Regions from separate parts of the Kitasatospora sp. NPDC058190 genome, predicted to be linked through region 3. Evidence: predicted binding sites of a transcription regulator. Region 3 holds the regulator's gene; each other region holds the start of a gene.
The links. The regulator HrcA, encoded in region 3, represses chaperone genes, less so after heat shock. The targets are predictions, from matches to a motif close to TTNGCACTCNGNNNNNCNGAGTGCNAA.

Region 1: groES (co-chaperone GroES) is a predicted target of HrcA. The motif match lies at 5,246-5,272, and genes of this name have one in related genera.
Region 2: ACFVWU_RS03745 (FmdB family zinc ribbon protein) is a predicted target of HrcA. The motif match lies at 4,262-4,288, and genes of this name have one in related genera.

What each region holds. Positions count from the first base shown of each region.
Region 1 is NZ_JBHVVI010000089.1:22,916-29,817, forward strand. It holds gene tsaB (tRNA (adenosine(37)-N6)-threonylcarbamoyltransferase complex dimerization subunit type 1 TsaB) at 1-634, shown strand, start outside; gene rimI (ribosomal protein S18-alanine N-acetyltransferase) at 658-1,146, shown strand; gene tsaD (tRNA (adenosine(37)-N6)-threonylcarbamoyltransferase complex transferase subunit TsaD) at 1,139-2,245, shown strand; gene ACFVWU_RS32120 (hypothetical protein) at 2,242-2,502, shown strand; gene ACFVWU_RS32125 (polysaccharide deacetylase family protein) at 2,582-3,493, shown strand; gene ACFVWU_RS32130 (SAM-dependent methyltransferase) at 3,502-4,677, opposite strand; gene ACFVWU_RS32135 (hypothetical protein) at 4,830-5,165, opposite strand; gene groES (co-chaperone GroES) at 5,414-5,719, shown strand; gene groL (chaperonin GroEL) at 5,836-6,902, shown strand, end outside.
Region 2 is NZ_JBHVVI010000005.1:95,654-102,555, forward strand. It holds tRNA gene ACFVWU_RS03720 (tRNA-Arg) at 162-234, shown strand; gene ACFVWU_RS03725 (phosphatase PAP2 family protein) at 303-1,115, opposite strand; gene ACFVWU_RS03730 (sigma-70 family RNA polymerase sigma factor) at 1,552-2,523, shown strand; gene ACFVWU_RS03735 (hypothetical protein) at 2,696-2,929, shown strand; gene mscL (large conductance mechanosensitive channel protein MscL) at 2,926-3,342, opposite strand; gene ACFVWU_RS03745 (FmdB family zinc ribbon protein) at 3,933-4,250, opposite strand; gene ACFVWU_RS03750 (MFS transporter) at 4,377-5,636, opposite strand; gene ACFVWU_RS03755 (potassium/proton antiporter) at 6,054-6,902, opposite strand, start outside.
Region 3 is NZ_JBHVVI010000053.1:13,070-19,971, forward strand. It holds gene hemW (radical SAM family heme chaperone HemW) at 1-689, shown strand, start outside; gene ACFVWU_RS23580 (hypothetical protein) at 732-1,034, shown strand; gene ACFVWU_RS23585 (DUF3097 domain-containing protein) at 1,025-1,858, opposite strand; gene ACFVWU_RS23590 (hypothetical protein) at 1,883-2,467, opposite strand; gene htpX (zinc metalloprotease HtpX) at 2,491-3,411, opposite strand; gene hrcA (heat-inducible transcriptional repressor HrcA) at 3,684-4,718, shown strand; gene dnaJ (molecular chaperone DnaJ) at 4,790-5,929, shown strand; gene ACFVWU_RS23610 (16S rRNA (uracil(1498)-N(3))-methyltransferase) at 6,008-6,757, shown strand; gene ACFVWU_RS23615 (S41 family peptidase) at 6,840-6,902, shown strand, end outside.

The DNA.
Region 1 (6,902 bases), on a different contig from region 3:
CGCTACCCCCGCCGTCACCGCCGCCGTCCACGACGGCACGGCCGTCCTCGCCGAGACCCACCAGGTCGACGCCCGACGGCACGGCGAACTGCTGCTGCCCGCGATCGACCAGGTCCTGCGGGCGGCCGGGGTGGACAAGCACCGGCTCACCGGCATCGCGGTCGGCGTCGGCCCCGGCCCGTACACCGGGCTGCGGGTCGGCCTGGTGACCGCCGCCGCGCTCGGCCACGCCCTCGGGCTGCCGGTGCACGGCGTCTGCACCCTGGACGCGATCGCCTTCCAGGCCCGCGCCGAGGGCCTGGCCGGGCAGCCGTTCACGGTGGCCACCGACGCGCGCCGCAAGGAGGTCTACTGGGCCTCCTACGACGCCGAGGGCCGCCGCACCGAGGGTCCCGGCGTGGACCGCCCGGCCGAGCTGACGCCCGAGGCCCGCTCGGTGGGCGCCGGCGCGCTGCTCTACCCCGAGGCCTTCCCGGGCGCCCACGGCCCCGAGCACGTCTCGGCCGGCTCCCTGGCCGGTTTCGCCGCCGCCGAGCTGGCCGCCGGCCGCGAGCTGCTGCCGAACCTCCCGCTGTACCTGCGCCGCCCGGACGCCCAGGTCCCCGCCGGCTACAAGGCGGTGCTCCCGGCGTGAACCACGGCACCACCCTGCGCCCGATGCGCTGGTGGGACATCGAGCCGGTGATGGAGCTGGAGCTCAAGCTCTTCCCCGAGGACGCCTGGTCCCACGGGATGTACTGGTCCGAACTCGCCGAGGCCCACCCCGGCGGCACCCGCCACTACACCGTCGCCACCACCGGGGACGGTGCCATCGTCGGCTACGCCGGGCTGATGGCCGTCGCCGGCGAGGGCGACGTCCAGACCATCGCCGTCGACGAGCGCCACCAGGGCGCCGGCCTCGGCGCGGCGCTGCTCACCGACCTGATCGGCGAGGCCGCCCGGCGCGGCTGCGCCGAACTGCTGCTGGAGGTACGGGTGGACAACCCGCGCGCCCAGCGGCTGTACGAGCGCCACGGCTTCGAACCGGTGGGCATCCGGCGCGGCTACTACCAGCCCGCCAACGTCGACGCGCTGGTGATGCGCCTCGACCACCCGAGCACTGACAGCACTGACCCGAAGGACATTGAGGACACCCGCCATGGCTGACGAACCGCTCGTCCTCGGCATCGAGACCTCCTGCGACGAGACCGGCGTCGGCATCGTGCGCGGCACCACGCTGCTGGCCGACGCGGTCGCCTCCAGCGTCAACGACCACGCCCGCTTCGGCGGCGTCGTCCCGGAGATCGCCAGCCGCGCCCACCTGGAGGCGATGGTCCCGACCATCCAGCGCGCCCTGGACACCGCCGGGATCAAGGCGAGCGACCTGGACGGCATCGCCGTCACCGCCGGCCCCGGCCTGGCCGGCGCGCTGCTGGTCGGCGTCAGCGCCGCCAAGGCGTACGCCTGGGCGCTGGACAAGCCGCTGTACGGGGTCAACCACCTCGCCTCGCACATCTGCGTCGACCAGCTGGAGCACGGCCGGCTGCCCTCGCCGACGATGGCCCTGCTGGTCTCCGGTGGGCACTCCTCGCTGCTGCTCAGCGAGGACATCACCACGGACGTCCGCCCGCTCGGCGCGACCATCGACGACGCGGCCGGCGAGGCCTTCGACAAGGTCGCCCGGGTGCTCGGCCTGGGCTTCCCGGGCGGGCCGATCGTCGACCGGACGGCCCGCGAGGGCGACCGCAAGGCGATCAACTTCCCGCGCGGCCTGAGCGGCAGGAACGACCCCGAGTACGACTTCTCCTTCTCCGGCCTGAAGACCGCCGTCGCCCGCTGGGTGGAGGCCAAGCGCCGGGCCGGCGAGGAGGTGCCGATCGCCGACGTCGCGGCCTCCTTCCAGGAGGCGGTCACCGACGTGCTCACCCGCAAGGCCGTCAAGGCGTGCAAGGACAACGGCGTCGACCACCTGATGATCGGCGGCGGCGTCGCGGCCAACTCCCGGCTGCGCGAGATGGCCCAGCAGCGCTGCGACCGCGCCGGGATCCGGCTGCGGGTGCCGCGGCCGGGCCTGTGCACCGACAACGGCGCGATGGTGGCGGCGCTGGGCTCCGAGATGGTGTGGCGGGGCCGCACGCCTTCCGCCCTCGACCTGTCCGCCGACTCCTCGCTGCCGGTGACCGACGTCCACGTGCCCACGGCGGACATCGGGCACGGGGACGTCCACGGCCAGGCCTACGACGCCCTCGGCGGGGGGGCCGCGTGACCGTCGCCGCGATGTGGGAGGCCCGGGCGGCGGACGGCCGCGGGGTGGAACTCGCCACCTGGGTGCGGGAGTTCGTACTGCCTGCGGTCCGCGGCGCGGCCGGGCTGGAGCGCCTCGAACTGCTCTCCGCCCCGGGCGAGCGGGTGCTGCTGATCACCTGGTGGAGCGGCGAGCCGGCCCCGGTCGCCGACCCGCCGGCCGAGCTGCTCGGCCGCCCGGTGCACCGCTGGTCCTTCACCAGCGACCACGTCGAGTAGACCGTGGTCGGGAACCGCCACCCCGGCCGCTACCGTGCATAGCTGTGAGAAAGCTGGACGGGACCGGGAGCGCGGTGCGGTGAACAGGGACGGGCGAAGCAGGACCAGGACGTACGCGGCGGGGGCGCTGGCCCTGCTGGCCTTCGCCACCGCGTGCGGCGACAACGGGGGCGGCGGCAGCGCCGCCCCGGCCGCGACGAAGAACGCCTCGGCCGCGCCTCAGCCGTCCGGCGGTGCCGCACCGGCGGCCGCGGCCACCACCTCGGGCGCGGCCCCGGCCGAGGGCGACGCCGCGGCCTGGGCGAAGTGGAACCTCAAGCCGCTCGCCCCGGCCCCCGCGCCGCCCACGGACAAGCCGATCAAGCTCGAACGCACCGGCGCCGTACCGGTGTTCAGCGATGTGAAGACGAGCGACAAGGTCGTCTTCATCACCCTCGACGACGGCGCGGAGAAGGATCCGAAGTTCGTCGAGATGCTGACCGACCTCAAGGTGCCGATCACGATGTTCCTGACCAAGGACATCGTCAAGAACGACTACGGCTACTTCAAGCCGCTCCAGGCGCTCGGCAACCACATCCAGAACCACACCGTCACCCACCCGGTGATGAGCAAGCTCTCGGCGGACAAGCAGAAGTCCGAGATCTGCGACGACCAGGCCGCGCTCACCCAGCAGTACGGCACCGCCCCGCTGCTGTTCCGCCCGCCGTTCGGAGACGGCGCCAACACCCCGATGCTCAACACCTCGGTGCAGCAGTGCGGTCCGCGCGCGATCGTGCTCTGGCGCGAGTCGATGCAGATCCACGACATGCAGTACCAGGCCGCCGACAAGAAGCTGAAGCCCGGCGACATCATCCTGGCGCACTTCCGCGGCCCCAAGGAGCTCAAGGGCGCCACGATGACCCAGATGTTCGGCGAGCTGCTGGCCCGGATCCAGGAACAGGGCTTCTCGGTGGCCCGGCTGGACGACTACATCCAGCCGCCCGCCTCCTAGGACCGCCCTCAGGGCGCCTGGACGGGTCGGCCCAGCATCATCAGCGGGCCGTGGTCGGTACGGCTGAGGATCACCGTGACGGTGTTCGGCCCGGAGGGCTTGAGCTGACGGCGCAACTCCTCCGGGGTGATCGCCATCCCGCGCTTCTTGATCACCACCGTGCCGACCTGACGCTCGCGCAGCAGTGCCTTCAGCTTCTTGATGTGGAACGGCAGCACGTCGGTGAGCTCGAAGGCGTGCGCGTACGGGGTGGCGACCAGCTCGTCCGAGGTCAGGTAGGCGATCTTCGGGTCGATCAGCCGGCCGCGGACCTGCTCGGCCACCTCGGCCACCAGGTGCGCCCGGATCACCGCGCCGTCCGGCTCGTACAGGTACCGTCCGACCGGGCCGGCCGGCGGGTCGGGCAGGTCGCCGCCGGTCAGGCTGGCGCCCTGCGGCAGCAGGGTGGCGCGGTGCGGGCGGGCGGACTCGGTGCCGAACCAGAGCACCGCCTCCTTGACGTCCCCGTGGTCGGAGACCCACTCCGCCTCGGCGTCCGCCGGGACGGCCTCGTGCGGGATGCCCGGCGCCACCTTCAGCGCGCCGATCGGGGTCCGCCGTCCGGCCTCGATCGCCCAGGACAGCGGCGGGGCGTACGCCTCGGGGTCGAACACCCGGCCGCGCGAGGTGCGGCGGGCCGGGTCGGTGAACACCGCGTCGTAGCCGGTGACGTCCACCTCGGCGACGTCCGCGCAGCGCACCTCGACCAGCTCGGAGAGCCCCAGCGCGGCGGCGTTGGCCGCGGTCGCGGCGCAGGCCGCCGGGTCCTTGTCGACGGCCAGCACCTCGATCCCGGCCCGGGCCAGCGCCAGCACGTCCCCGCCGATGCCGCAGCACAGGTCGGCGAGCCGCCGTACCCCCAGCCCGGCGAACCGGCGCGCCCGCCACTCGGCCACACTGCGTCGGGTGGACTGCTCGACCCCGTTGGGCGTGAAGTACATCAGGTCCGCGTCCGCCCCGAACTTCGCCCGCGCCCGCTGCCGCAACCGCGCCTGCCCGAACGCCGCCGACACCAGCTCCGCCGGATGCTCCCGCCGCAGCCGGGTGGCGAGCGCCAACTCCTCCTCGGGCGTGAACTCGCGCAACTCGGCGAGCAGGGCCTGACCCTCGGGGGTCAGCAGGGGCTGGAGGTTCTCGGTGTCCACGGGGCCATTCTGACCGGTCGGAGGACGCGGAGACGGCCGGCCGGCCGGATGCCCAGCGGCCCGAGGAGCGGAGCCGCCACCGCGACGTACGGCGTGAAGGGAGAGCAGCAGGCTCGCCGCTCAGTGCGTGCGCGGGCGGGTCGGCGGTCGGTTCACCGCCACAGGACGCCCGAGGAGAGGACCACGGGCAGCAGGAACGGCGAGAGCGCCGCGGCGACCGGGAGGAACTGGTAGCCGGAGCGCCGGCTGCGCACGGCCACCAGGACGGCCGCCACGAGGGCGGCCACCGGACCGGCCATCATCCCGACGCCCAGGAAGGCCCACCCGCGCCCGTCCCCGTCGTCCCCGGCGCCGGGACCGCTGCCGAGGCAGGCGATGAAGAAGAAGACGACGAAGGGGAGCACGCCTCCCAGCAGGGGCAGTGCCAGCAGGGCGAGAGCCGCGTCCTTGGGCCGGGTCGGGCCGATGCGTACCGGGGTGTCGGTCATGGCAGGAGTCTGGCCGCCCGGCCCGGCGCCGCACATGAGTACGGCTACTCATCCGTGGCACGGGACTTCAGGGCGCGCCGTTGGCACTCTGGTTGACTGAGTGCTAACCGCGGCCTATGGTCGTCCTTGGCACTCCCCACTGGGGGAGTGCTAACGCGAAGACGCGTGTCTGACCCCCGCGACGGCAGGCTCGCAGGTTCGCCCCTACCCGTTAGAAAACCCCGTAATCTCCGAAGGGGAGCTCGGACGTGACCACCAGCAGCAAGGTTGCCATCAAGCCGCTTGAGGACCGCATCGTGGTCCAGCCGCTCGACGCCGAGACCACCACGGCCTCCGGCCTGGTTATCCCGGACACCGCCAAGGAGAAGCCCCAGGAGGGCGTCGTCCTGGCCGTCGGCCCGGGCCGCTTTGAGGACGGCCAGCGTCTGCCGCTCGACGTCGCCGTCGGTGACATCGTCCTGTACTCGAAGTACGGCGGCACCGAGGTGAAGTACCAGGGCGAGGAGTACCTGGTGCTCTCCGCCCGCGACGTTCTCGCGATCATCGAGAAGTAAGACGTCCCGACCCGCCCCGGATCCGTGTCCCAAGTGACAGGGGCCCGGGGCGTGGTTGTTGGTTCACGTAGTTCGGCGGCCGCTGGGCCGGCCGCAGCCCCGAGGGAATAGGGAACATGGCGAAGATCCTGCAGTTCGACGAGGACGCCCGCCGCTCGCTGGAGCGCGGTGTCAACAAGCTGGCCGACACCGTCAAGGTGACCATCGGCCCCAAGGGCCGCAACGTCGTCATCGACAAGAAGTTCGGCGCCCCGACCATCACCAACGACGGTGTCACCATCGCCCGTGAGGTCGAGCTGGACGACCCGTACGAGAACCTTGGCGCGCAGCTCGTCAAGGAGGTCGCCACCAAGACCAACGACGTCGCGGGTGACGGCACCACCACCGCCACCGTGCTGGCCCAGGCCCTGGTCAACGAGGGTCTGCGCAACGTCGCCGCCGGTGCCGGCCCGGCCGCCCTGAAGAAGGGCATCGACAAGGCCGTCGCCGCCGTCTCCGAGCACCTGCTGTCGGTGGCCCGCGAGATCGAGGGCAAGGACGACGTCGCCGCCGTCGCGTCCCTCTCCGCCCAGGACACCCAGGTCGGCGAGCTGATCGCCGAGGCGATCGACAAGGTCGGCAAGGACGGTGTCATCACCGTCGAGGAGTCGAACACCTTCGGCGTGGAGCTGGACTTCACCGAGGGCATGCAGTTCGACAAGGGCTACCTGTCGCCGTACTTCGTCACCGACGCGGAGCGGCAGGAGGCGGTCCTGGAGGACCCGTACATCCTGATCAACCAGGGCAAGATCTCCTCCATCCAGGAGCTGCTGCCGCTGCTGGAGAAGATCCTGCAGGGCGGTGCCTCCAAGCCGCTGCTGATCATCGCCGAGGACGTCGACGGCGAGGCGCTGTCGACCCTGGTCGTGAACAAGATCCGTGGCACCTTCAACGCCGTCGCCGTGAAGGCCCCGGGCTTCGGCGACCGCCGCAAGGCGATCCTCGGCGACCTGGCCGTCCTGACCGGTGGCCAGGTCATCTCCGAGGAGGTCGGCCTCAAGCTCGACCAGGTCGGCCTGGACGTGCTGGGCACCGCCCGCCGCGTGACCATCACCAAGGACGAGACCACGGTCGTCGACGGTGCCGGTGACGCCGAGGCCGTGGCCGGCCGCGTCGCCCAGATCAAGGGCGAGATCGCCGCGAC
Region 2 (6,902 bases), on a different contig from region 3:
TGGGGCGGCACGCCGGGGCGATTCGAACACTTCTCGGCAGGCTACTTGACCTGCTCTGACGCCCCGTCGGCACCCGCCCCCCGGCCACCATCCCCGGCCACCACCCCCCAGCCGACCCCCGATCCGGTACGCTGTGAACGGCCTGGTCACAGACCGGCCCCGCCTCAGTAGCTCAGGGGATAGAGCACGGCTCTCCTAAAGCCGGTGTCGCAGGTTCGATTCCTGTCTGGGGCACACCAGCACAGCCCGCAGGCCCCCCGTCCGACCTCGGACGGGGGCCTGCGGCGTTGTTCCCGGAGGCGTCAGCGGACGGGCTCGTCCGGGCGGTCGACGGGGTCGTCCCGCTCCGCGTCCTCGGCGTGCGGCGCTCGGACGTAGGGCACGATGACCCGCTGAACCCGGGGCCGGGTACGCCAGTTGACCCGTCGTACGTCCCGGGCCAGCGCGCCCGGGCGCCAGAGCTCGATCGCGGCGGTCACGAGGCCCAGTACGACGCCGGCCGCCAGCCAGCCCGCCAGTACGTCGCTGGGCCAGTGCACCCCGAGGGCGACCCGGGTCCAGCCGATGACGAGCACCGTCCCGGCGGCCACCGCGCAGGCGGCGATCCGGCCGCGGCGGTGGACCCGGTACCAGACCAGGCCGACCAGGACGGCGCAGGTGATCGCCGAGGCCATCGCGTGCCCGGAGGGGAAGGCCGGGCCGCCGGCGTGCGAGACCGGGTCGTTGAAGACGGGGCGCTGGCGATCGACGGCCAGCTTCAGCGCCCATTGGGCGCCCCAACCGGCCAGGGCCTGGGCGGCCACCCAGCCGGCCAGCACCCGGGCGCCGATCAACAGGAGCCAGACGGCCGCGACGCCGAGAAGTGCACGCATCGTGACGGGGCCGCCGATGTCGGAGAGGGTCTGTACGGCGGCGGTCCAGATCCGGTGTTCCCGTGCGTAGATGTGGAGTTCGCTGATCCAGTGCTGGTCGAACTCGCGCAGAGGGTGCCAGTGGCCCGTTACCAGCGCCGACAGGAGGCCGAACAGCGCGGCGCAACCCAGCGCGACCGTGGTGTCCCGAAGGAGGCCGCGATGACGCACGGTGACGGAGGTCGAGCTGTTGGTCAGGTGCATGCCTGACACCTTCCCAGCGTGCTGTGCCGATCGGGAGCTGGACCGATAGCGATTTGGCATCTTTTGTGAGGAGGACCTGCGTGCGCCGGGGCGTGAGCGCGGGTGGAAGTCGGGGGGCTCGTGGGAACGCACACGGCCGTTCGCCGGTTCAACGGGTGGATGGCGGTTGCATGGAGGGCCGGTGAAGAGGTGTCCCGGTCGATCGCGCGAAGCGATCGCATGCGGGCGCATTGGGTGCTCGGCCGGTCACCGAGCGTCCAGAACCGGGATGAAAACCGGCAGGATACTGCATCGCGAGGAAGAATCTGAGTGACTTGGGAATGTTGTCCGGATTCTGTTCGTTGGATCGTTACGTGTGAGGCCCGTAGGGGCCCGCACTTCTTGCCCTCACGGGCAGGCAGGCAGACCTCGGCAACACCAGTCAAAGGGAGCAAGCATGGCCACCCGTGCCGTCGTTCGCGACAGGGCCGACCGGAGTCGCGCGGCCCGCCCGACCAACCTTGAGGCCGACCGCGACCTGGTCGGCATGTACCTCGACGAGATCGCCAGGACGCCCCTGCTCGATGCCGCCGAGGAGGTCGAGCTCTCGCTGCGGATCGAGGCCGGCGTGTACGCCCAGCACCTGCTGGACGAGGACGGACTTCCGGACGGCGTCACGCACGAGGAGCTGGAGGCGATAGCCGAGGACGCGGAGCGCGCCAAGGACGTGTTCATCCGCTCCAACCTCCGCCTGGTGGTCGCGGTCGCCCGCCGCTACCCGCGCAGCGGCCTCCCCCTGCTGGACCTCATCCAGGAGGGCAACGCAGGCCTGGTGCGCGCCGTCGAGAAGTTCGACTACGCCAAGGGTTTCAAGTTCTCCACCTATGCCACCTGGTGGATCCGGCAGGCGATCACCCGCTCCATCGCCGACCAGTCCCGCACCATCCGGCTGCCCGTGCACCTGGTCGAGGAGCTCGGCCGGATCCGGCGCGTGCAGCGCGAGAAGTCGAAGGAGCTGGGCCGCGAGCCCGAGCCGGCCGAGATCGCGGCCGAGCTGGACACCACCGAGGCCCGGATCAAGGACGTGCTGGACTGGGCGCGCGACCCGGTCAGCCTCAACATGTCGGTCGACGACGAGGGCGAGACCCAGTTCGGTGACCTGGTCGAGGACACCGGGGCGACGTCCCCCGAGGACGCCGTGATGGTCATGCTCCGCCGCGAGGAGCTGGACGGTCTGATCGGGCGGCTGGACGACCGCACGGCCTCGATCATCCGCTCCCGCTACGGCATGGAGGACGGCCGCGAGCGCACCCTGACCGAGGTGGGCAAGCAGCACGGCCTCACCCGCGAGCGGATCCGCCAGATCGAGAAGCACGCGCTCGCCGAGCTGAAGAAGATCGCCGACCACGCGGGCTTCGAGGCCGCCTGAGGAGCCGCCTGACGAACGAGCCCACGGCCGAGCCCGTCTCGGCCGGGAGCAGCCGAGCCCGTCTGCCTCCCGGGCCCTGGTGCGGAGCGCTCCGCACCAGGGCCCGCGGCGTGCCACCGGGCTCTTAGGCTGGAGGGACAGGACGGCCCGGGTGATCAGGGGAGTGGACAGAGTGAGCGAGCAGGAACAGGGCGAGCAGGAACAGGTCCGGCAGGAGCGGGACGAGCAGCCGGCGACCCGGCGGACGGCCGCGGCCAAGGCCCGGCTGGTCTTCCGGGACCCGTTGGACCAGCAGTCCCGGGACGACACCGACGCCGGCTGGGGCGAGCGCCCCGGGACGGGGGAGAGCGGTGGGCGGGGGCTGGACTGGTACCTGAGCCAGCGTCCGCCGCACCACGGGGACTAGCGCGCCGCGACCAGCGCGTCGCGGATCTCGGTCAGCAGTTGGACCTCCTTGGCCTCGGCCTCCGCCGCCGCCTCGACGGCGGACTTGCGCCTGGCCGCCATCCTGTTCATCGGCACGATCAGGACGAAGTAGACGACGACCGCAGTGATCAGGAACTGCAGGGCGGCGCTGAGCACCGACCCCCACAGGATGAGGATTCCGGACGTGACCTCACCGGTGGCGCTCACCTCGCAGGGGCCCTTGAGGCAGGAACTGTAGGATCCCAGGTCCTTCGTCCCGAACACACCGACGATCGGATTGATCACGCCCTTGACGAAGGCGTTGACGATGTTGGTGAAAGCCGCGCCGATGACCACGGCGACGGCGAGTTCGACGACATTTCCACGCAGCAGGAATTCCTTGAAGCCTTTCATGCCGCCTCGAACGACGAAGTCGTTCCGGGGTTACGGGTGATCCCCCGCCGGCCCGGATTGACAACCCGTACGGCTCACGGCGCCCCCTGAGGGCGGCGGCAGCCCGGCCCGCGCGGGCCCGAGCGCCAGCGCCGCCGCCACCGCCAGGAGCACGAGCGCGGGCACCCCGGCCCGCCGCCGGACGGCCCGGCGCCAGCGGTGCCACCCGCCGCAGCCGCGCCGGATCGGGGGGAAACTCGGCACCTCCCGCCGGGGTGGCACGGTGGGCGCGGGCAGTGGGACGGACAGGCTCATGGTCGTCATCGACATGACCTCCGGGCTCGATCGGTCGGTCTCCGGTGACCCACACGATGCGCGCCCCGGGCGCTACCGGAAAGCCTTGTCCCTCAGCCTGTGGACAACCCGCCCCTGTGGATAACTTCGTACACTCGCGCGGGTGAGATCGACCTCCGCAAGCTGACGAAAGCCCGCGCCGGACGGCGAACAGGGCAAGCGGAAAGGCCCGCCGCCCCGCGTGAAGCGGGGCCGACGGGCCTTTCTCGAAGCTTCCGAGCAGTCGCCGGACGCCGATCCGGCGCCGAGCGCCGGGGTCAGCTCGCGGCCGGAGCCGGGCTGCTGGTCGAGCTGGTCGAGCTGGACGAGGACGACGAGCTCGAACCCGCCGAGGACGTCGAGGACGACGACGTCGAGGAGCCGGAGGACGAACCGGCGCCCACCGAGCTGCTGGAGGACGAGCGGCTGTCGGTCCGGTAGAAGCCCGAGCCCTTGAACACGACGCCCACGGCCGAGAAGACCTTGCGGAGCCGTCCCTGGCAGTCGGGGCACGTGGTCAGCGCCTCGTCGGTGAACTTCTGCACCGCCTCCAGGCCGTTGCCGCACTCGGTGCACTGGTACTGGTACGTGGGCACTTGTCTTCCTCCTGGCACTCTCGCCTGATGAGTGCTAACGATGGTCAATGATGCGGTATTCCGTTGGATCAGTCCAGCGAATCCGGTGTGAGATGAGCCGACCCCGGGCCGCGTCCGACCGCCCGGTCAGCCCTTGACCGCACCGACCAGCTGCGCCGCACCGCCGCGCTCGGCGGATCCCGCCACCACGCGGCCCGCCCCGCCCGGCGCGACCAGCAGGTGCCGCAGCGACACCAGCGCGATCAGCCCCAGCCCGGTACCGGCCAGCGGCACCAGGAACCCGGTGGACGGCCCGTGGCTGTCGATCAGTCGCCCGGCGACCATCGAGCCGACCGCCAGGCCCAGGCCGATGGCGCCGGTCAGCCAGGTGAACGCCTCGGTCTTGGCCCCGTCCTCGACCAGGGTCTCGACCAGGGTGTAGCCGCTGATCAGGGTCGGCGCGATGGCCAGGCCGCAGACCAGCCCGGCGATCGAGAGCGTGACCAGGTTGGGCATCGCCCACAGCGTCGAGCAGCCCACCACCAGCAGTGCGTAGCTGATGATCATCCGGTGCTGGACGGCCCGGCGCCAGGCGATGACGCCGTAGAGCACGCCCGCCACCATCGAGCCACCGGCGAAGATCCCGTACACCGTGCCGGCGGCACCGTGCTGGCCGACCGAGTCGGCGAAGGCGTTCACCGAGACCTGCATGCCGCCGAACACGGCCCCCACCCCGAGGATCACGCCGGCCAGCAGTCGGACGCCGGGCGAGGCCAGCGCGGAGGCGCGCCGCGCGCCGGGCTGCGGCGCGATCCGGGCCGGGGCGGTGCGGCGCTGGGCGGCGAAGACCAGGCCGCCGACGAAGGTCAGCGCGGCCTCGGTGATCAGGGCGGTGGCCGGGCTGACCGAGGTGGCGATCTTGGCGGCCAGGATCGGACCGACCACGAAGGTGAACTCGTCCGTCACGGACTCGAAGGCGAACGCGGTGCTCACCTTGGCCGCGGAGGAGGCGGAGGCGCCGTCGGCGCCGATCGTGGCCACCCAGCGGGCCCGGACCATCGCGCCGATCTGCGGAACGCTCGCGCCGGCCGGCACGGCGGCCAGGAACAGGCTCCAGGCGGGCGCGTGGCCGAGCGCGAGGGCGATCAGCAGGGCGACCGAGGCCGCGTGCACCACGACGGTCGGGACGAGGACGGCGGCCTGGCCGTACCGGTCGGCGAGCCGCCCGGTCTGCGGGCCGATCAGGGCCTGGGCGACGGCGGCGATCGCCGTGACGGTGCCGGCGGTGCCGTACGAGCCGTAGGTGTCCTCGACGAGCAGCAGGATGCCCATGCTGAGCATCGCGTAGGGCAGTCGCGCGATGAGCGCGGGGACCAGGAACGTCCACGCGCCGGGCGTGCGCAGCAGTGCGCCGTACCCGACCTTGGCGGGCGCCGCGGCGGTGGGGTCGGCGGGGTGCGCGGTGGTGTCCGCGGTGGTCTCCGCGGCGATGTCGACCGTTCGGCGGGCCGTCACGGTCGGTCCTTCCTGCTGCCTGGTAGCGCGGCAGGGCATGGGGTGGCCCCGACGGCGCCGAGAGTCGTCCTCTCGCGCGTCGACCGGGGTAGATACCGGGTCGGCCGGGCCTGGTGGGCCGGGGCCTAACCGCGGCCGCCGAGCGGTCGCGCCAACTCTGCGTCAGGCAGATGCTGGGGGTGGTCTAACGGTAGTTATACGGCGTAGTCGAACCAGCATACAGTTACGCGCGTAGATTCCGCCAGGCCACCCGGATCACCCAGACCGCCCAAGCCACCCGGATCACCCGGGCCGCAGCGGCCCCGGCCCTCAGCGCCCGTTCAGCCAGTCCGCCAGCTTGCCGCCCTTGTCCACGGCCCGCAGCCGCCGCTCCGCGGCCTCGCTGACCTCGTCCGTGGTGACCACCAGCAGTTCGTCCCCGCCGCGCAGCACCGTCGCCTTGTCCGGCACGAAGGAGCTGCCCTCGCGCACGACCAGGGTGACCGCCGCCCCCTTGGGCAGCCGCAGCTCGCCGATCTCCACGCCGGACATCCGCGAGGTCGGCGAGAGCGTGATCGACAGCAGGTGTCCGTGCAGCTTCTCCAGCGGAGCGGACTCGATGTCGAGGTCCTGGCCCATCGCGCCCTCGCCGATCCGCAGCCGCTTGGCCATCCAGGGCAGCGTCGGACCCTGGAGCAGGGTGAAGACGACGACCAGGATGAAGACGATGTTGAACACGTCCCCGGCCTCGTGCGCGCCGGAGACCACCGGGATGGTGGCCAGCACGATGGGCACCGCCCCGCGCAGTCCGGCCCAGCTCAGCAGCGCCTGCTCGCGGCCGGGCACCTTGAACGGGGTCATCGTGAGCACCACCGACAGCGGCCGGGCCAGGAAGACCAGCACCCCGCCGATCACCAGCGCCGGCACCACCGCGTTGCCCATGCTCTCGGGCGCGGCGAGCAGTCCGAGCAGCACGAACATGCCGATCTGCCCGATCCACGCCAGCCCGTCGGCGAAGCCGCGCACGGCCGGTCCGTGCGGCAGCTTGGAGTTCCCGAGGATCACCGCGCTGATGTAGACGGCGAGGAAGCCGGAGCCGTGCAGCAGCGCACCGCCGGCGTAGGCGAGCACGGTCAGCGCCACCACGGCGATCGGGTACAGGCCCGAGGAGGGCAGCGC
Region 3 (6,902 bases):
CCGAGGCCCGCGAGGCCGGCTTCGAGCACGTCAACCTCGACCTGATCTACGGCACCCCCGGCGAGTCCGACGACGACTGGCGGGCCTCCCTGGACGCGGCGATCGGCGCCGGACCGGACCACGTCTCCGCGTACTCCCTGATCGTCGAGGAGGGCACCCGGCTGGCCGCCCGGGTCAAGCGCGGCGAACTGCCGATGATCGACGACGACGTGCACGCCGATCGCTACCTCATCGCCGAGCAGGCGCTCAGCGCGGCCGGCTACTCCTGGTACGAGGTCTCCAACTGGGCCACCACCCCCGAGGGCCGCTGCCGCCACAACGAGCTCTACTGGACCGGCGCCGACTGGTGGGGCGCCGGCCCCGGCGCCCACAGCCACGTCGGCGGCGTCCGCTGGTGGAACGCCAAGCACCCCGCCGCCTACGCCCAGTCCCTCACCGAGGGCCGCACCCCGGCGCTGGGCCGCGAACTCCTGTCGGATGAGGACCGCCGCGTCGAACGCATCCTGCTGGAACTGCGCCTGGTGGAGGGAGTCCCGCTCGACCTGCTGACCGACACCGGCCGCAAGGCCGCCGCCAAGGCCCTGGCGGACGGGCTCCTCGCCGCAGAGCCGTACGAGCAGGGCCGCGCCGCCCTCACCCTCCAGGGCAGGCTGCTCGCGGACGCGGTCGTGCGTGACCTGGTGGACTGATCGAGGACCTGTGGTGTTCGCGTGACTACTTCAAGTGCGCGAATGCGAAGGGTTCTTGAGGGGATCGAAGTCCCGGAGGGCGTCCGCGCCGAGATCATCTCCGGGGAGATCCTGCTGTCTCTGAGCTCCGACCTGACTACCAACATCATCGTCGCGTCCCTGGCCGACCAGATCCCCCATGGGAAGTGGCACCGTTGGACGAAGCAGAGCCTCTCCTTTCCGGGCGATGTTGGTGAGCCGCAGCCGGACTACGTGACTGGGCGAACCACCAAGTTCGGCGAGCCCGTTCCGGTGGACCTGCTGGGCATCACGCTCGACACCTCGGAGTTCCAGACCTACTCCTGACCCGGCAGGGCCGTGAAGTCGATCAGCTCCTCGACCCGTCCGAGGAGTTCGGGCTCCAGGTCCTTGTAGCTGTTGACCTTCGACAGGATGTGCTTCCAGGCCGCCGGGGTGTCCACCGACCAGCCGAGGCGGCGGCAGGTGCCCTCCTTCCAGTCCTCGCCGCGGGGGACGGCGGGCCAGGCGGGGATGCCGACGGAGGCGGGCTTCACGGCCTGCCAGATGTCGATGTAGGGGTGGCCGACGACCAGGACCGACTCGCCGGTGACCTGGGCGGCGATGCGGTGTTCCTTGGTGCCGGGGAGCAGGTGGTCGACCAGGACGCCGAGGCGCCGTCCAGGGCCGGGGGCGAAGTCGGCGACGATCGCGGGGAGGTCGTCGATGCCCCGGAGGTATTCGACGACGACGCCCTCGATGCGCAGGTCGTCACCCCAGACCCGCTCGACCAGTTCGGCGTCGTGCCGGCCCTCGACGTAGATGCGGGACTCGCGGGCCACCCTGGCGCGGGCGCCGGGGACGGCGATCGAGCCGGAGGCGGTGCGGCCGGGCGTGCGGGGCGCCGCCGGGCCGCTGGGGCGGACCAGGGTGACGACCTTGCCCTCCAGCAGGAAGCCGCGCGGGACCAGGGGGAAGACCCGGTGCTTGCCGAAACGGTCCTCCAGGGTGACGGTGACCCCCTCGGCGGTCTTCTCGCAGCGCACCACCGCCCCGCAGAAGCCGGTGGCGGCCTCCTCGACCACCAGGTCCCGCTCGGCGGGCACCTCGGGCGCCGGCTGCTGCTTCTTCCACGGCGGAGTGAGGTCGGGCCCGTACTGGTGGCTGCGCATGGAGGCGACTATACGGACGGACCGTCAGAGCCCCGGCGCGCCCCAGACCGGGAACCAGCGGCTCAGGTCCTTCTCCAGCCGCAGGTCGTTCCCCAGCATCGCGTTGACCTGCAGCTCCAGCGGGCTGTTGCGCCGCTCCCCGCCACCGGGCATCGGGGCGAAGGGGTAGAAGCTGCCGCGCTTGTAGAGGTAGACGAGGGCCAGCGACTGCCCCTCGCCGTTCCGGAAGCAGACCAGCGAGCAGAGCAGCTGCGGCCCGAAGCCGTTCGCCTCCAGCTCGCTGTTGACCGCGTGCAGGTCGTTCACCAGCTCCGGCAGCTCCCCGGGCTGGTGCCGGGCGAGCAGCCAGGAGTAGCCGTAGCCGTCCTTGGAGGCCTCCACCGGTACGCCGCCGCGCTCGGTGTCGGCGTCCAGCAGCGCCCGGACCTGCTGCTCGACCTGGACGAAGGCCGCGCCCTCGACGGCCGCGAAGCAGACCGAGCCGAGCCCGGTGGGGAGGAACCCGGCCCCGGCCTCCAGGGTGAGCGCGGCGGACGGCACGCCGAACAGCTGGTCGAGGTCGGGCTTGACGGGCTTGCTGCGGCCGAACAGGGCGTCCAGGAATCCCACGGTGGTCCTTTCCTCAACGGGAATCAGCGGCCGAGCTGCTCGGAGATCTTCGCCAGCTGCGCCAGCCGCTTCTCCAGCGTCGGGTGGGTGGAGAGCAGCTGGGAGGCGGTCTCCCGGGCGCTCAGCGCGGGGGCGAAGTAGAAGGCGTTGTACGGCTGCGACTTGCGCAGGTCCTCGGTGGGGATGGCCGCGATCTGCCCGGTCACCTTGGTCAGGGCCGAGGCCAGGGCACTGGGCCGACCCGTGAGCTGGGCGGCGGCCCGGTCGGCGGCCAGCTCGCGGTAGCGGGAGAGCAGCCGGGTGAGCAGGAAGCTGATCGCGTAGACGACCATCGACACCAGGGGGATGACCAGCGCCGCGATGGCCGTGTTCTGGTCGTTGTTGTTGCGCCCGCCGCCCATGAACCCGCCGTACATGGCGATCCGGGTCATCGCCCCGGCGAGCACGCCGAGGAAGCCGGCGATGGTCATCACCGCGACGTCCCGGTGGGCGACGTGCGACAGCTCGTGCGCCAGGACGCCTTCCAGCTCCTCGGGTTCGAGCCGGCGCAGCAGGCCGGTGGTGACGCAGACCACGGCGTTCTGCGGGTTGCGGCCGGTGGCGAAGGCGTTCGGCATGTCGTTGTCGGCGACCGCCACACGGGGCTTGGGCATGTCGGCCAGGGCGCAGAGCCGGTCGATGGTGCCGTGCAGCTGCGGGTACTGCTCCTCGGTCACCTGGTGGGCGCCCATCGCCCGTTCGGTGATCTTGTCGCTGAACCAGAACTGGGCCACGAACAGCCCGCCGGAGATCAGCACGATCAGCGGCCAGGCCCCGCGCAGCAGCGCGATCAGCAGGCCCGTGAAACCGACGTACAGCAGCCCGATCACGAACATCGTCGCGACCATGCGGCTGGTCAGGCCGCGATCGGGCGCGAAACGGGTGTGCTGGCCCGAGCTCGACATCTCTTGCTCCTCCGTTCGCCGTCGCTTTCGATGCTGCCACCCGGACGGCCCCAGGGCACCACCCCCGCGCCGCGAGTTGCGGCGGAAGGGGCCGTGCCCCGGGACTGCGGGCAGGATCACTCCGGCCGGGCCGTTCCTGGGACAGGACCCGGGCCTTACACTGGCAGGTACGGTTTTGGCACTCGTGTGCGCAGAGTGCCAGGGTCGGGGTCCTCCAGGAGCGGCCCGCAGCATCACAGACGGACAACGTGCGAAGACGGAGGTGCGTGCCCATGGCCGGTGAGGTCCGCCAGCTGGACGAGCGCAAGCTCGCCGTTCTGCGTGCCATCGTCCAGGACTACGTGGGCACCGAGGAGCCGGTCGGCTCCAAGGCCCTGGTGGAACGGCACAACCTCGGAGTCTCCCCGGCGACCGTGCGCAACGACATGGCGGCGCTGGAGGAGGAGGGCTACATCCACCAGCCGCACACCAGTGCCGGGCGCATCCCCACCGACAAGGGCTACCGGCTGTTCGTCGACAAGCTCGCCGAGATCAAGCCGATGAGCGCCCCGGAGCGCCGGGCGATCCGGCACTTCCTGGACGGCGCCGTCGACCTGGACGACGTGGTCGCCCGCACGGTGCGGCTGCTCGCCCAGCTGACCCGGCAGGTCGCCGTGGTGCAGTACCCCTCGCTGACCCGCTCCACCGTCCGGCACATCGAGCTGGTGGCGCTGGCCCCGGCGAAGGTGATGCTGGTCCTGATCACCAACACCGGCCGGGTCGAGCAGCGGATGGTCGACTGCCCGGGCACGGTCGGTGAGACGGTCCTGGCGGACCTGCGGGCGCGGATCAACGTCCGGGCCGCCGGCCAGCGGCTGCCGGACGTCCCGGGGCTGCTGGAGGAACTGCCGGCCACGTTCGAGCAGATCGACCGGCCGACGGTCAGTACGGTCCTGGCGACGCTGTTCGAGGCGCTGGCCGAGCAGAACGAGGAGCGGATCATGCTGGCCGGCACGGCCAACCTGACGCGTTTCGGCCACGACTTCCCGCTCACCATCCAGCCGGTGCTGGAGGCCCTGGAGGAGCAGGTCGTCCTGCTCCGCCTCCTGGGTGAGACCGGGGACGCCGGGATGACGGTCCGGATCGGGCGCGAGATTGCGTACGAAGGGCTGAATTCCACCTCGGTGGTGTCGGTCGGCTACGGTTCGGGCGACGAGAGCGTGGCCAAACTCGGTGTGATCGGTCCGACCCGGATGGACTACCCGGGCACAATGGGGGCGGTGCGGGCGGTGGCACGGTACGTGGGTCAGATCCTGGCCGAGTCGTAGCAAGCAACCACCGTCAGAACTGACGGTGGTGTCCAGTCGCACTACTACAGGCGGAACAAGCGGAGCATTTGGTGGCCACGGACTACTACGCGGTACTCGGCGTCCGACGGGATGCGGGGCAGGACGAGATCAAGAAGGCGTTCCGGCGCCTGGCACGCGAACTGCACCCGGACGTCAACCCGGACCCGAAGACGCAGGAGCGGTTCAAGGAGATCAACGCCGCTTACGAGGTGCTCTCCGATCCGCAGAAGCGCCAGGTCTACGACCTCGGCGGCGACCCGCTCTCACCGGGCGGCGGCGGCGCGGGCGGCTTCGGCGCCGGCGCGGCGGGCTTCGGCTTCTCCGACATCATGGACGCCTTCTTCGGCGCCGCGGCCGGCCAGCGCGGCCCGCGCTCGCGCACCCGCCGCGGCCAGGACGCCATGATCCGGCTGGAGATCACCCTGGAGGAGGCCGCCTTCGGCACCACCAAGGAACTCCAGGTCGACACCGCCGTCACCTGCACCACCTGCAACGGCGAGGGCGCGGCCCCCGGCACCTCCGCGCAGACCTGCGACATGTGCCGCGGCAAGGGTGAGGTCTCCCAGGTCACCCGCTCCTTCCTGGGGCAGGTCATGACCTCCCGCCCCTGCCCGCAGTGCCAGGGCTTCGGCACCGTCGTGCCGACCCCGTGCCCCGAGTGCGCCGGCGACGGCCGGGTCCGCGCCCGCCGCACCCTGACCGTCAAGATCCCGGCCGGTGTCGACAACGGCACCCGGATCCAGCTGGCCGGCGAGGGCGAGGTCGGCCCCGGCGGCGGCCCGGCCGGCGACCTGTACGTCGAGATCGCCGAGACCACCCACAGCGTCTTCCAGCGGCGCGGGGACGACCTGCACTGCACCGTCACCATCCCGATGACGGCCGCCGCGCTCGGCACCCAGGTGCCGCTGCAGACCCTGGACGGGCTGGAGGAGGTCGACATCCGGCCCGGCACCCAGTCCGGCCAGTCGATCCCGCTGCACGGCCGGGGCATCACCCACCTGCGCGGGGGCGGCCGGGGCGACCTGATAGTGCACGTCGAGGTGCAGACGCCCACCAAGCTCGACGCCGAGCAGGAGGAGCTGCTGCGCCGGCTCGCCATACTGCGCGGCGAGGAGCGCCCGTCCGGCCAGTTCGCGCCGGGCCAGCAGGGCCTGTTCTCGCGCCTGAAGGACGCCTTCAACGGCCGGTAGTCGTCCGGGAAGGGGTGCCGGGGGCAGCTCCCCGGCACCTCTTTCGCGTTTCCGTTCCATTCCTGGAGGTTCCCTCTCATGACCGCGCCCGTCTTCGTCGTCGAGACCGAGCGGATCGCCGCCGCCGCGCCCGGGGCGCTGGTGCGCCTGGACGGGGCGGAGGGGCGGCACGCGGCGGCGGTGAAGCGGCTGACGGCCGGTGAGGCGGTGACCCTGGCGGACGGGCTGGGGCTCGGGGCGGACGGGACGGTCGCCGAGGTGTTCGGCAAGGACGCGATCGACGTCACGGTGACCGCCGTGCGCCGGGAGCCGGAGCCGGCGCCGCGGATCGTCGTCGTCCAGGCGCTGCCCAAGGGCGACCGCGGCGAGCTGGCCGTGGAGACCATGACCGAGGTCGGCGTGGACGTGGTGGTCCCCTGGGCGGCCTCGCGCTGCATCACCCAGTGGAAGGGCGAGCGCGGAGCCAAGGCGCTCGCCAAGTGGCGGGCCACCGCCCGGGAGGCGGGCAAGCAGTCCCGCCGGCTGCGCTTCCCCGAGGTGCGCGAGGCGATGACCACCCGGCAGCTGACCCCGCTGCTGGCGCAGGCCGCCTTCGCCGCCGTGCTGCACGAGGAGGGCGCCGAGCCGCTGGCGCACGCCGCGCTGCCCGCCGGCGGGGACATCGTGCTGGTGGTCGGCCCGGAGGGCGGGATCTCCCCGGAGGAGCTGGCCGCCTTCGCCGAGGCGGGCGCGAAGCCGTACCGGCTGGGCCCGTCGGTGCTGCGCACCTCCACCGCCGGGGTGGCCGCCGGGGCGCTGCTGCTGGGGCGCACCGGCCGCTGGTCGTAGGGCTTCCCGCGCTACCCGTGCGCCCGCCGGGAGTCTCGGGAAAACGGAGCGGCTCGTACCCGTGCCTGCTTACGCTGACCGGGTGACGGACTCCCTGAGCACCTCCGCGGGCGCCTATCTGCGCCATCCCCATCTGCACGGTGAC